DNA from 3 places in the Streptomyces sp. NPDC002889 genome. Region 2 is predicted to be linked to each of the others. Evidence: riboswitches for the same ligand, from Rfam matches in the RefSeq annotation. Region 2 holds a riboswitch; each other region holds the start of a gene.
The links. Region 2 has a riboswitch for thiamine pyrophosphate ahead of thiC (phosphomethylpyrimidine synthase ThiC). Riboswitches for the same ligand answer to the same signal wherever they lie in the genome.
Positions count from the first base shown of each region.

Region 1: it holds a riboswitch for thiamine pyrophosphate, as region 2 does, so the genes downstream of both, ACFYWI_RS02365 (thiamine ABC transporter substrate binding subunit) here and thiC (phosphomethylpyrimidine synthase ThiC) in region 2, are expected to answer to the same signal.
Region 3: it holds a riboswitch for thiamine pyrophosphate, as region 2 does, so the genes downstream of both, thiO (glycine oxidase ThiO) here and thiC (phosphomethylpyrimidine synthase ThiC) in region 2, are expected to answer to the same signal.

Region 1 is NZ_JBIAPT010000001.1:519,121-523,989, reverse strand. It holds gene ACFYWI_RS02375 (ABC transporter ATP-binding protein) at 1-103, opposite strand, end outside; gene ACFYWI_RS02370 (ABC transporter permease) at 109-1,737, opposite strand; gene ACFYWI_RS02365 (thiamine ABC transporter substrate binding subunit) at 1,776-2,873, opposite strand; TPP riboswitch at 2,869-2,975, opposite strand; gene rlmN (23S rRNA (adenine(2503)-C(2))-methyltransferase RlmN) at 3,046-4,152, opposite strand; gene ACFYWI_RS02355 (DUF6233 domain-containing protein) at 4,345-4,755, shown strand; gene ACFYWI_RS02350 (hypothetical protein) at 4,782-4,869, shown strand, end outside.
Region 2 is NZ_JBIAPT010000008.1:50,511-55,379, forward strand. It holds gene ACFYWI_RS13650 (DUF2637 domain-containing protein) at 1-441, opposite strand, end outside; gene ACFYWI_RS13655 (hypothetical protein) at 458-703, opposite strand; gene thiC (phosphomethylpyrimidine synthase ThiC) at 966-2,756, opposite strand; TPP riboswitch at 2,749-2,862, opposite strand; gene ACFYWI_RS13665 (YibE/F family protein) at 2,934-4,283, shown strand; gene ACFYWI_RS13670 (SsgA family sporulation/cell division regulator) at 4,312-4,746, opposite strand.
Region 3 is NZ_JBIAPT010000003.1:340,538-345,406, forward strand. It holds gene ACFYWI_RS06535 (NAD(P)/FAD-dependent oxidoreductase) at 1-1,111, opposite strand, end outside; gene ACFYWI_RS06540 (hypothetical protein) at 1,140-1,493, opposite strand; TPP riboswitch at 1,545-1,657, shown strand; gene thiO (glycine oxidase ThiO) at 1,655-2,812, shown strand; gene thiS (sulfur carrier protein ThiS) at 2,809-3,024, shown strand; gene ACFYWI_RS06555 (thiazole synthase) at 3,030-3,824, shown strand; gene pknB (Stk1 family PASTA domain-containing Ser/Thr kinase) at 3,998-4,869, shown strand, end outside.

The DNA of each region.
Region 1 (4,869 bases), on a different contig from region 2:
GGCCGAGAACGCACACGATCTCGTGCTCGGCGACCTCCAGATCCACCGCGTCGAGCGCAGCGCGCGACCCGAACCGTACGGTCACGTCCGACAGCCGCAGCATCACCATCAGAACTCCTCCGAGGTCTTGTCGGTACGGGCCCCCGTACGGATACGTTCGAGGAGCAGCAGCGCCAGAGCGCACACCGCCATCAGAATCGTGCTGAGCGCCATCGCCTGCCCGTAGTTGAGCTCACCCGGCCGCCCCAGGAGCCGCGCCACGGCCACCGGCAGCGTCGGCCGGTCGGGCCTGGCGATGAAGACGGTCGCCCCGAACTCGCCGAGGGAGACGGCGAAGGCGAACCCCGCGGCGATCAGCAACGCCCGCCGTACCAGCGGCAGATCGACCTCACGCCAGGCGCGCAGCGGCGATGCGCCGAGGACGGCGGCAGCCTCGCGCAGCCGTTCGTCCACGGCCCGCAGGACCGGCAGCATGGTGCGTACGACGAACGGGACGCCGACCAGTGCCTGGGCGAGCGGCACCAGGATCCAGGAGGCCCGCAGATCCAGTGGCGGCTCGTCGAGGGTGATCAGGAAGCCGAAGCCGACGGTGACCGCGGAGACCCCGAGCGGCAGCATCAGCAGCGCGTCGAAGCCGCGCACCAGCCGCCCGGCCCTTCGGGTGAGCGCGGCCGCCGCGAGCCCGCCGACGGCCACCGCGATGGCAGTGGCGGCCAGGGCGTACTGGAGGGAGTTCCACACCGCTTCGATGGGCGGCACCAGGAAAGCCCCGCCGCTCACGTCCATCCGGCCAAGTGCGCGGTAGTAGGCAAGGCCGTATCCGCCGGGGGTGTCGAAGGAGCGCTCGACCAGCACCGCCAGCGGCGCGATGAGCAGCAGGGCGATACCGGCGAGGACCGCGGCGAGCAGTGCCCACTGGCCCGCCCCGCGCGGCCGGCGCGCGGTCTGCGCCGGGTCCACCAGGCGCAGTGCGCTTTCCCGCCGCCGTACCGTCCGTGCGTGCACGGCGAGGATCATGCCGACCGCGGCGAACTGCACCAGAGTGAGCACGGCCGCCGTGCGCAGGTCCAGCAGGTGGGCCGTCTGACGGTAGATCTCCACCTCGAGGGTGGCGAAGGTGGGACCGCCGAGGATCTGCACCACACCGAACGAGGTGAAGGTGAACAGGAAGACCATCAGAGCGGCGGCTGCCACGGAAGGGCCCAGCGCCGGCAGCGTCACGCTGCGCCAGGCCGCGAAGCGTCCGGCGCCGAGCACCCGGGCGGCCTCCTCCTGGCGCGGGTCGAGCTGGGACCAGAGGCCGCCCACGGTCCGTACGACGACCGCATAGTTGAAGAAGACATGCGCGAGCAGGATCGCCCAGACAGTGGTGTCGAGGCGTACGCCCCAGAGTTCGTCGAGCAGCCCGCCGCGTCCGAGCAGCGCCAGGAACGCCGTACCGACGACGACCGTCGGCAACACGAACGGAACCGTGACCACGGCCCGCAGCACCCGCTTGCCGGGGAAGTCGAGACGGGCGAAGACATAGGCGCCGGGCAGTGCGATCAGCAGGGTGAGCGCGGTGGAGGCGAACGCCTGCCAGGTGGTGAACCACAGCACGCGCAGCAGTTCGGGGCGGCCGAGTACCTCGCCGATCCGCCCGAACTGCCATACCCCGTCGGCCTTCAGCCCGCGTCCGACGATCGCGGCGACGGGGTAGGCGAAGAAGAGTGCGAAGAACGCGACGGGCCCGGCCAGCAGAGCCAGCCGCGCCGCGTTCCCGCGTACGGTTCCGCTTACTTCAGGACGAGCGAGGACCACGACTGGACCCACTGCTCACGGTTCTTGGCGATCGTGTCGGGGGCGACGGTCGCCGGCTTGTCGACGACCACTCCGTGCTCGGTGAACAGGGCGGGCAGCTTCGCGTCCTTGACCACCGGGTTCACGAACATGTTGAGCGGCATGTCCTCCTGGAACCGCTTGCTGACCAGGAAGTCCAGCAGGGCCTTGCCGCCCGCCTCGTTCTTCGCACCCTTCAGCAGACCGGCGAACTCGATCTGGCGGAAGCAGGTGCCGGTCGCCACCCCGGTCGGTGCCTCGGCAGGCTTCGGGTCGGCGTAGAGCACCTCGACCGGCGGGCTGGAGGCGTACGAGACGACGAGCGGGCGCTCCGCCTTGGCCTTCTTGCCGCCGGCGGATCCGGAGAACTCCTCGTTGTACGCCTGCTCCCAGCCGTCGACGACCTTGACCCCGTTGCTCTCGAGCTTCTTCCAGTAGCTCTGCCAGCCGTCCTCTCCGTACGTGGCGACCGAGCCGAGCAGGAAGCCGAGGCCGGGCGACGAGGTGGCCGCGTTCTCGACGACGAGCAGGTTCTTGTAGGCCGGCTTGGCGAGGTCGTCGAACGTCCGCGGCGGCGCGAGCTTCTTGTCGGCGAAGTACTTCTTGTCGTAGTTCACGCAGATGTCGCCGGTGTCGACGGGGGTGACGCGGTGCTTGTCCTTGTCGAGCTGCACCTCGCCCGCGACCTGGTCCAGGCCCTTGGCCTCGTACGGCGTGAACAGGTCGTTGTCGAGCGCGCGCGACAGGAGGGTGTTGTCCACGCCGAAGAAGACGTCGCCCTGCGGGGAGCCCTTGGTGAGGATCTCCTTGTTGAGGGCCGCCCCCGCGTCCCCGCTCTTGAGCACCTTGACCGTGTAACCGGTCTGCTGGGTGAACTCCTTCAGTACGGCCTCCGAGGCCGCGAACGAGTCATGGCTGACCAGCGTCACGGTCTTGGACTTGCCCTCGCCGGCGTCCGACGAGTCCTTGGCCTCCCCGCCGCAGGCGGCGAGGCCGGCGACGCCAAGGGCACCGACGAGTGCGGTGCCGACGGCACGGCGAAGCTGGCTGTTCATGATGGTGCTGACTCCCTACGCCGGTATGACCCGGATCAGGTCCGAGGGTCTGCGGCCGCGTGCCGCACTCTCAGCGCTGTGTGCGCTCCCCTGTCGGAATGTTCATTGTTCATTTGTGCGAATGCACGGGCACACTATCAGCCATGGCCGACGGGCCCTCCCGACGCCCGGATCAGCGCTCGGACGCCGCCAGCTGTCCGCACGCCCCGTCGATCTCCTGGCCACGGGTGTCCCGGACGGTGACCGGCACGCCATGGGCCGCGATGGCCTCGACGAACGCCTTCTCGTCCTCGGGGCGCGACGCCGTCCACTTCGACCCCGGGGTCGGGTTGAGCGGAATCAGGTTCACATGGACCCGCTTGCCCTTGAGCAGACGGCCGAGCAGATCGCCGCGCCACGCCTGATCGTTGATGTCGCGGATCAGCGCGTACTCGATGGAGATCCGGCGGCCGGACTTGTCCGCGTACTCCCACGCGGCGTCGAGGACCTCGCGGACCTTCCAGCGGGTGTTGACCGGAACCAGGGTGTCACGCAGCTCGTCGTCGGGGGCGTGCAACGAGACGGCGAGGCGGCACTTGAAGCCCTCGTCGGCGAAGCGCAGCATGGCCGGGACCAGACCGACGGTGGAGACGGTGATCCCGCGCTGGGAGAGGCCGAGGCCGTCCGGCTCGGGGTCGGTGAGACGGCGGACGGCGCCGACGACCCGCTTGTAGTTGGCCAGCGGCTCGCCCATGCCCATGAAGACGATGTTGGACAGCCTGGCCGGACCGCCGGGCACCTCTCCGTCGCGCAGAGCGCGCATACCGTCGACGATCTGGTGCACGATCTCGGCGGTCGACAGATTGCGGTCGAGGCCCGCCTGTCCCGTCGCGCAGAACGGGCAGTTCATCCCGCAGCCCGCCTGGGAGGAGATGCACATCGTGACCCGGTCGGGATAGCGCATCAGCACGGACTCGACGAGGGTCCCGTCGTGCAGTCGCCACAGCGTCTTGCGGGTGGTGTCGGCGTCGCACGAGATGTGCCGTACGACGGCCATGAGGTCGGGAAGCAGCTCGCTGGCGAGCTTCTCGCGCGCGGCGGCGGGGATGTCGGTCCACTGGGCCGGGTCATGGGCGTATCGCGCGAAGTAGTGCTGCGAGAGCTGCTTGGCGCGGAACGGCTTCTCGCCGATCGCGGCCACGGCGTCCTTGCGCTCGGCTGGTGTGAGGTCGGCAAGGTGCCGCGGGGGCTTCTTGGCTCCGCGGGGGGCGACGAAAGTGAGTTCTCCGGGCTTCGGCATGGTCTTATCAGTGTCGCAGACGGAATCTCATGACCTGCGGGCCTTGACGCCCGGAGTGGGCATTGACAGTCGTTGGTGGTCACTGCCAGGCACCCTCGGACGGCCCACAGGCGGCCCAGCCCGGAGTGCGTTCTAGCTGGCCAGCAAGCCAAGGAGAAGCGCGAACGACACCGCTGGAGCCGTGGACCACGCATGGCGAACCTCTCCCCCGCGTGTGGTCTCTCTGCCGAACCAGGGCTTCCGGGATCTAGACTCGAACATGTGTCCGAACAAGTTCCTCGCCTGGAGCGCCTCCGCAGCGTCCGCCAGTGGCTCGCGTGGCAGCTGCGCCGCACTGACGAATCCATCGCAGAGCTCGAGCGTCAGGAGGCAGCCGCTGAGCGTGCGGCACGCACCCTGCCGCCGCGAGAGCCGGAGTGGAAGCTTTCGATGCTACGAGGAGGTGGCAAACCCAGCCCGGACGCGGTGCACACGAGCGACTGCGGCATGGCCGGCAACCCCACGAAGCGGCTGACCCGTGAGCAGGCGCTTAGCGCGCTTACACAGGACGGCATCACGGCGTGCCCGTACTGCCGGCCAGACACGGACCTCGGTGTGCTGTGAACCGGGAACCGTCGCAGCCTGAGGGCATGGGCCCAACACCGATCGTTGTGCACCGGGCGACTGTGAACGGCGGCCGGCGGGTGACGGTCCGCGGCCAGATAGTGGGCCTCGCCC
Region 2 (4,869 bases):
CAGCGGGTCCAGGGCGACCATGCCCCCGAAAACGCTGACCATGGAGACGATGACGACGGTCAGTGCGGCAATGGAGAAGCTGGCTGTCTGCACCAGAGTGAAACTGGGGCTCCGTGCGGGAGCCCGCCGACGATGGCCGGGAGACGCGGGCCGTACGTGCGGCAGTTCGGCGGTGGCTCCACTCAGCCCTACGAGCGCACTGTCCTTCAGTGATTCGGACGTGCGGCCATAACCGGAAGAGGCGCTGCAGAATTCATGGCCGTCAGGGGGCTGCAGCAGCAGCTGCTGCAGTTCCACCGCGGGATCCCACGACGCGTCAAGGGTCTCCAGTCCGAGAGGAGCCATCGGCTGGTGATCGCCCAGCGAGTCCCTGGGGGAGGTGGCATACGGGTCAACCCATGTGGCATAGCCGCTCACATTCGGATGTGCGGTTGCTGACACGAACGAGCCGTACTCGTCATACATGGAGGCTTCGCCCCGTCCATCCGTCGCCGTGCATGATCGACGACACGTGCGCCCTGTTCGACCGTCGGTGGAAATCGGCCTGAATCTGGCCCATCACCGTCAGAAAGTCACCCAGCACCGAGGAGGAGTACGTCAGCTCGATGCGCTGGTCCTTGTAGTGGAGCGTCGCGTTACCCCCCGGTGCGCGCTGGGAAGAGCCGGGGATAAAGGCCCACTGCGCTGCATCAGCGCCGGCCACACGCCAGGCAGTAAGGGCGGGCGAGTTCTGTGCTCTCGTCATAGTCCAACAACGACCGCATCCATAACCCTGGTGCGCGGCAACCGGGTGATGTCATTACGCCGAATAGGCGATTTCTCCAGGCATTCCATCGCTTTGTACGAAGAGAGCGTCGGTCGGCAACCTCTAGCGGCAGGGTGGACCTGAGCGGTGGGACGAGGCACGCTCCCGGATCCGCAGGGATCGGGAGCGTGCGCGCGCCGAAACGCTGGGCTGCCGGGGGTTACTCGGCGAGAGGAAGGTAGATCCGGTTCCCCTGTGCGGCGAACTCGGCCGACTTGGCCATCATCCCGGCGTGGATGTCGTCAGGGCTGGTCACCCCGTCGTCACCGCCGAACTGCTCTGCGATGCTTCGACTGATCTTCATCGAGCAGAACTTCGGACCGCACATGGAGCAGAAGTGCGCGGTCTTCGCCGGTTCGGCCGGCAGCGTCTCGTCGTGGAACTCCCGTGCCGTGTCCGGGTCGAGTGCCAGATTGAACTGGTCCTCCCACCGGAACTCGAACCGGGCGTCCGACAGCGCGTCGTCCCACTCCTGTGCCCCCGGGTGCCCCTTGGCCAGGTCCGCCGCATGTGCCGCGATCTTGTACGTGATGACGCCGGTCTTCACATCGTCCCGGTTGGGCAGGCCCAGGTGCTCCTTGGGCGTGACGTAGCAGAGCATCGCGGTGCCCCACCAGGCGATCATCGCCGCACCGATGCCTGAGGTGATGTGGTCGTAGGCGGGCGCCACATCGGTCGTCAGGGGCCCCAGGGTGTAGAAGGGCGCCTCCTCGCAGATCTCCTGCTGAAGGTCGATGTTCTCCTTGATCTTGTGCATCGGGACATGTCCCGGACCCTCGATCATCGTCTGCACGTTGTACCGCTTGGCGATCGAGTTGAGCTCCCCCAGCGTCCGCAGTTCCGCGAACTGCGCCTCGTCGTTGGCATCCGCGATAGAACCGGGGCGCAGACCGTCACCGAGGGAGTAGGTCACGTCGTACGAGGCGAGGATCTCGCAGAGCTCCTCGAAGTTCTCGTACAGGAACGACTCCTTGTGGTGCGCCAGACACCAGGCCGCCATGATTGAGCCGCCGCGGGAGACGATCCCTGTCTTGCGGCGCGCGGTCAGCGGGACGTACCGCAGCAGCACGCCCGCGTGGACCGTCATGTAGTCGACGCCCTGCTCCGCCTGCTCGATGACAGTGTCCTTGTAGATCTCCCAGGACAGCTCCTCGGCCTTGCCGTCGACCTTCTCGAGGGCCTGGTAGAGCGGCACCGTGCCGATCGGGACGGGGGAGTTGCGCAGCACCCACTCGCGCGTGGTGTGGATGTTGCGGCCGGTGGACAGGTCCATCACCGTGTCGGCGCCCCAACGCGTCGCCCAGGTCATCTTCTCGACCTCCTCCTCGATGGAGGAGGTGACCGCGGAGTTGCCGATGTTGGCGTTGACCTTCACCAGGAACCGCTTGCCGATGATCATCGGCTCGATCTCCGGATGGTTCACATTCGCCGGGAGGACGGCCCGGCCTGCCGCGATCTCCTCACGCACCACCTCGGGCGAGACGTTCTCGCGGATGGCGACGTACTCCATCTCCGGCGTGATCTCGCCCCGGCGCGCATACGCGAGCTGCGTCACCGCCTGCCCGTCGCGGCCCCTGCGCGGCTGACGCGGACGGCCCGGGAAGACCGCGTCGAGATTGCGCAGCCCTCCGCGCGGCGAAGTGTGCTTGATCCCGTCGTCCTCGGGGCGGACCGGGCGGCCCGCGTACTCCTCGGTGTCACCGCGGCCGATGATCCAGTTCTCCCGCACCGGCGACAGCCCACGGCGGACATCGGTCTCCACGGCGGGATCGGTGTACGGACCGGACGTGTCGTACAGCGTCACGTCCTTGCCATTGGTGAGGTGCACTGTGCGCACCGGCACCAGGAGATCGGGGCGCGAGCCCTCGACGTATCCCTTGTGCCAGCCGATGGACTTCCCGGCCTCGTCGATCTGCGTCAAGGCAGGCGTGCGTGCGTCCGATACGGTCATGAGACCTACTCCCTACGCCGGCATTACCCGGTAACAGGTTCGGCGGTCGGCGCAGCTTCGTCAGCGCCCTCTCAGCCCGGTGCTCCGAGCTCCCGCGTGTGCAAAGGTCCCACCACGCTAGCGTCACATCTGGCGTGCTGAACAGTGGGCCCCTCTCGTTCTTGCGATGATCGGCCCGTGACCTCATCGCCGCACACCCCCGAGCCGCAGGGCCACGCCCCTGGCCATACGCACAGTCACGGGCCCGCAGCGCCCGTCTCGCAGCATCTTCGCAAGGTCATCGCCGCGGTACTGATCCCGTTCGCCACAGCGGTGTTCGTCGGCCTCGTCGTGCTGTGGCCGGGCGGAGTGCCGGGTCATGAGCGCACCGGTGTGGGCTTCGACCGGCAGACCGAGCAGGGCAAGGTGGTCAAGGTCGAGCAGGTCGACTGCAAGGACGTGAACGTCGGCCAGGTTCCACCCACCGGCGACACCTCGACGCCCGAGGGACGCAAGGCTGTGGAGGCGCAGCAGGGCAGTTGCGGCAAGGCCACCGTCGAGGTCACCAGCGGCAAGGACAAGGGCCGTACCTTCACCGAGATCGTCCAGCCGGACGCGCCGCGGCAACTGCACGAGGGCCAGGGAGTGGTGGTGGCCTACGCACCCGATGCGCCGCCAGATCTCCAGTACTCGGTGACCGACGTCGACCGTGGGCTGCCGATGATGGTGCTGGCCGGGATCTTCGCCCTGGCAGTGGTGCTGGTGGGGCGGATGCGGGGCGTGATGGCACTGATCTCGCTCGTCATCTCGTTCGCCGTGCTGACCCTGTTCATCCTGCCCGCGATCCTCCAGGGGTCCAATCCGCTGATCGTCGCGGTCGTCGGGGCCAGCGCCATCATGCTGATCGCGCTCTACATGTGCCACGGGCTGACCGCACGCACCTCGGTCGCGGTGATCGGCACGCTCATCTCACTGCTGCTGATCGGGCTGCTCGGATCGCTGTTCATCGACTGGGCGTTCCTGAGCGGGAACACGGACGACTACACGGGCCTGATCCATGGCCTGTATCCGGACATCGACATGAGCGGTCTGCTGCTCGCCGGCATCATCATCGGCTCGCTCGGTGTGCTCGACGATGTGACGGTCACCCAGACGTCTGCGGTCTGGGAACTCCATCAGGCCGATCCGGCCATGGGCTCGCGCGCTCTCTACCGGGCGGGCATCCGCATCGGCCGCGACCACATCGCGTCCGTCGTCAACACGCTCGTACTCGCCTATGCGGGCGCGGCGTTGCCCTTGCTGCTGCTCTTCTCGATCGCAGAGTCCAGCGTGGGCACCGTGGCCAACAGCGAGGTGGTCGCGCAGGAAATCGTGCGGACCCTGGTGGGGTCGATCGGTCTGGTCGCCTCCGTCCCCGTGACCACGGCGCTCGCGGCGCTGGTGGTTTCCGCCGACCGGCCCGCAGCCGCGGCAGCGCAGACCGGATCGCCCGCTGCGCTGGGCGGATCGCCGGGACACGGCGGCCGGGGCCGGCGGCGCAAGAAGTAACCGCGGGCGGTCATGAGTACGGCTCGGGTCAGCCGGCGCTCTCCTCGGCAAGGATGCGCCCGAGCTCCGCCTCCAGACTGTCCTCGAAGTCGCTGAGCGTGCGCTCCCGGCCGAGGGGAACCAGCTTGTCCGTACGGTCCAGGAACGCCACGAGCGGTGCCGCGCCCGCCCGGAACAGCGCCGAGTCGCTCCCGACCCGGAGCCGGATCCTGACGTCGGACAGGCCCTCGGGCTCGGCCGGCGCGATGTGCACATCGCCGTCCCCGCTGGGCCGGTTGATCCCGTCGAGCAGCAATTCACGCCCGAATGCCCAGGTCACCGGCGCATCACCGGGCAGGTGGAACGTCATCCGCACCGCATAGGGGTCCCCCATCTCGTAGTTGAGCTCCACCGGGATCCGGAAGGAGAGCTCCTCGGAGACAAGGAAACTCATCAAGACCTCGGCCTGGACCGACTCGCGCATCACATACCTCGCAGGTGATGAAGCTGAATGAACCGTGCTGACAAAGCAGGAAAACGGCCAGGAACGATCCCCGTTGGCCCTCTTGACGCAAGCGTGGTGGAAGCGCTAGCAGATCACAAGGAG
Region 3 (4,869 bases), on a different contig from region 2:
CGACCAGCGCACCGTCGCGCAGCCACAGCACCGACCAGGTGTCCTGGACCGGGTCGCCGCGCCACAGCAGCGTGTCGGCCGCGGCGTGGTGGCCCGCGTACTGCACGAGGCGGCCGAACTGCTCGGACCAGAAGTACGGCACCGGGTCGTAGACCTCCGGCTCGCCGCCCAGTGCGTCGGCCATGACGTTGGCGGCGACCGTACGGGGGCCCTGGAGCGCGTTGTCCCAGTGGTGCACCAGCAGCCGCTCGCCGTAGCGGCCGGACGGGAAGGAGGCACAGTCCCCGACGGCGTACACATCGGGCACGGACGTGCGCAGAAACCGGTCGGCCTCGACCGCGCCGTCCGGGCCGAGTGCGATGCCCGAGTCCGCGAGCACGCCGGTGGCCGGGCGGGCGCCGATACCGACGACGACCGCGCCGGCCGGAATACGGTGCTTGTCGCTCAGCACGACCGAGCCCGGCTCGACCGCGGCCACGCGCGCGCCGGTGAGCAGTTCGACGCCGTACCCGGCGTACCACTCGGCCATCGGGGCGGCCACCTCCGCGGGCAACGCACCGGCCAGCGGCCGCTCGGCCGCTTCGAGGACGGTGACCTCGCAGCCTGCCTCATGGGCGGCGGTCGCGAACTCCGCGCCGATCCATCCGGCACCCACGACCACGATCCGGTGCTGCTCGGCGAGGACGGGACGCAGCCGGGCCGCGTCGTCGAGGGTGCGCAGCAGATGCACCCCGGGCACACCCTCGGTGCCGGGGAGAGTGATCGGCACCGCGCCCGTGGCCAGCACCAGGACGTCGTACGGAACCGGCCCGTCGGCCGTGTCCAGTTCGTGCGCCGCAGGGCGTACGCCGGTCACCTCCACGCCGAGGAGCAGCTCGACGTCGAGCGCCTCGAAGTCGATGTCGAAGGCCGAGCCCTCGGCCGTGCCGAGCAGGACCGCCTTGGAGAGCGGGGGCCTGTCGTAGGGCTGGTGGGGTTCGGCGCCGATGAGGGTGACCGGGCCGGTGAAGCCCGCCTCGCGCAGGGCCACCGCGGTCTGGACGCCTGCCATGCCCGCGCCGACGACCACCACGCGCCGTACGCCCTGGGCTGTCTGCTGCTGTTCGCTCACCCGGCAACCTTACGTACCTGACGATTCGTCAGGAAGGTTCTCGCGGCGGGACCTGCTCGACAGCACTCGTCCCGCTGCCCTCCTGCGACTCCCACTCCCACGACTCCTCGAGCCGGACCCGCCCGTCCGCCAGCTCGAGGACGGTCGAGACACAGTGCCCCGACGACGTTCCGCCATCGGTCTTCAGCTGCACATAACGGAAGTCCAGCCGGTCGCCCTCCCTGGTACCCACCAGGCGCCCGTGGACCACGTCACCGCCCTCGTACTCGGCCCAGATCCGGCCCTGTTCCTCGTGGTACGTGAACCGGGTCCGGGTGCCGACCTGGCCCGGGGACTGGCCCGCCACGGGTGCCAGCACGAGTCCGTCGAGCGACCTTGCCACAGCTGCGGCTCCCTTACTGCGCGTTGGGACGTGGCGTTAGGGTGGCCACCGTAAGGCACTCGCGGGAGTCCGGACGCACCGGGCTGAGAGGGAGGCTGGCCGGCCTCCGACCGTACGAACCTGATCCGGGTCATGCCGGCGAAGGGAGGGGCTGGACGCCCATGTCTCGTTCACCAGACGTCCTCGTCATCGGGGGCGGAATCATCGGCCTGGTCACGGCCTGGCGTGCGGCGCAGCGCGGGCTGCGCGTGACCGTCGCGGATCCCGATCCCGGCGGCGGAGCCGCACAGGTCGCGGCCGGCATGCTCGCCGCCGTCACCGAACTCCACTACGGAGAGCAGACCCTGCTCGCCCTCAATCTCGAATCCGCCCGCCGCTACCCCGCGTTCGTGGCCGAGCTCCAGGACGCCAGCGGCGAGCGGCTCGGCTACCGGGCCTGCGGCACACTCGCCGTCGCGCTCGACGCCGACGACCGCGCGCATCTGCGGGAACTGCACGCCCTGCAGCGCCGGTCGGGCCTGGAGTCGGAGTGGCTGACGGGCCGTGAATGCCGCCGTCTGGAGCCCATGCTCGCGCCCGGCGTACGCGGCGGCCTGCGGGTCGACGGCGACCACCAGGTCGACCCGCGGCGGCTGGCCGGCGCGCTGGTCGTGGCCTGCGAACGGGCCGGAGTGGAGCTGCGCCGCACCTGGGCGCAGCGGCTCGTCGTGGCGGGCGGAAGGGCCACGGGAGCGGTGCTCGCCGACGGCGGGGAGAGTGCCGCGGGCCAGGTGGTACTGGCCGGAGGCAGCCTGAGCGGCCGGCTCGACGGCGTACCCGACGAGGTGCTGCCACCGGTGCGGCCGGTGAAGGGCCAGGTGCTGCGGCTGACCGTGCCCCGCCCGTACGCACCGTTCCTGTCACGCACCGTGCGTGCCGTCGTGCGCGGCAGCCACGTCTACCTGGTGCCGCGCGAGAACGGCGAGCTGGTGGTCGGCGCGACCAGCGAGGAACTCGGCTGGGACATCACGGTCACCGCGGGCGGGGTGTACGAGCTGCTGCGCGACGCGCACGAACTGGTGCCGGGAATCACCGAGCTGCCGCTCACCGAGACACGTGCCGGGCTGCGCCCCGGTTCCCCCGACAACGCGCCGCTGCTGGGCCCCACCGCGCTGCCCGGGCTGCTGCTGGCCACCGGCCACCACCGCAACGGGGTGCTGCTCACGCCCGTGACCGGCGATGTGCTCTCCGCCGTCCTGGCGACCGGCGAACTGCCCGACGAGGCCCGCCCCTTCACCCCCCTCCGCTTCTCCGCCGTCCCCCAGGAGCAGGTCGCATGAACAGGTGCGTACTGAACATCCGCGTCAACGGCGAGACACGCGAGCTCGCCGCGGGCACCACCCTGGAGGCGCTGGTCACCACGCTGACGGCGGCCCCGTCCGGCATCGCCGCCGCCGTCAACGAGAGTGTCGTCCCGCGCAGCCGGTGGGCCGGCACCCGGCTCGGCGACGGCGACCGCGTCGAGGTCCTCACCGCCGTGCAGGGAGGCTGACCGCCATGGCCGACGACCGTCTCACCATCGGCGGCACCACCTTCACCTCACGCCTGATCATGGGCACGGGCGGTGCGCCCAGCCTCGACGTGCTCGAACGCTCCCTGGTCGCGAGCGGCACCGAGCTCACCACCGTCGCGATGCGCCGCCTGGACCCGGCCGTCCAGGGCTCGGTGCTGTCCGTCCTGACCAGGCTCGGCATCCAGGTACTGCCGAACACGGCGGGCTGTTTCACCGCCGGTGAGGCGGTGCTCACGGCGCGCCTCGCCAGGGAGGCCCTCGGCACCGACTGGATCAAGCTCGAGGTGGTCGCGGACGAGCGCACCCTGCTGCCCGATCCCATCGAGCTGCTGGACGCGGCCGAGATCCTGGTCGACGACGGCTTCACGGTGCTGCCGTACACCAACGACGATCCGGTGCTTGCCCGCAAGCTCGAGGACGTGGGCTGCGCGGCGATCATGCCGCTGGGCTCGCCGATCGGATCCGGTCTCGGCATCCGCAATCCGCACAACTTCCAGCTGATCGTCGACCAGGCACGGGTCCCGGTGGTGCTCGACGCGGGCGCGGGCACGGCGTCGGACGCGGCGCTGGCGATGGAGCTGGGATGCGCGGCGGTGATGCTCGCCTCGGCGGTCACACGCGCGCAGGAGCCGGTGCTGATGGCCGAGGCGATGCGGCACGCGGTGGAGGCGGGGCGTCTGGCCCGGCGGGCGGGCCGTATTCCGCGCCGTCACTTCGCCCATCCGTCGTCGCCCGACGAGGGCCGCGCGGTCCTGGACCCGGAGCGGCCGGCGTTCTGAGACTCGGGCGGGGCGCCGGCCCGCGGCCGTTTCCCCACCGGTGGCCCCATGCCCGGCGGGGCAGGGGCAAGCGTGAGGAAAGCCACACCCGCTGTCACAGCTCGGCTTCAGTACCGCTGCGGACCTGACCGACCCGTGAGCCCCTGTCCGTCACGGCTCGTAGACTCAGCGGCGTGGATACGACCCTTCAGGACCCCCTCGTCGGGCAGGTGCTCGACGGCCGCTACCGAGTCGATGAGCGCATCGCCGTCGGCGGCATGGCCACGGTCTACCGGGCCGTCGACACCCGCCTCGACCGCGTGCTCGCGCTCAAGGTGATGCATCCCGCCCTCGCCACCGACGCCTCCTTCGTGGAGCGCTTCATCCGCGAGGCCAAGTCGGTGGCGCGGCTGGCGCACCCCAATGTGGTGGGGGTTTTCGACCAAGGGGCCGAGGGCGCGTACGTCTATCTGGCGATGGAGTACGTGGCCGGCTGCACCCTGCGCGATGTACTGCGTGAGCGCGGGGCGCTCCAGCCGCGGGCCGCCCTCGACATCCTGGAGCCCGTGCTCGCGGCGCTCGGCGCCGCGCACCTGGCAGGGTTCGTGCACCGGGACATGAAGCCCGAGAACGTGCTGATAGGTGACGACGGACGGGTGAAGGTCGCGGACTTCGGTCTCGTACGGGCCGTCGGCTCGGTGACGAACACCTCCGGCACGGTCCTCGGTACGGTCTCGTATCTGGCTCCCGAGCAGATCGAGCACGGCACGGCCGACACCCGCGCGGATGTCTACGCCTGCGGGGTCGTCCTCTACGAGATGCTGACCGGGGTCAAGCCGCATGCCGGTGACACCCCTGCCCAGGTGCTGTTCCAGCATCTCAACGAGGACGTTCCGGCGCCCTCCGTCCGCTTCCCCGGGCTCGCCGTCGAACTCGACGAACTGGTGGCGAGCGCCACGGCCCGTAACCCCGACGTGCGCCCGTACGACGCGGTGGCGCTGCTTGCCCAGGTCCGCCAGGGCCGGGCGGCGCTCGGCGACGAGCAGCTGGACGCGATGCCACCTCG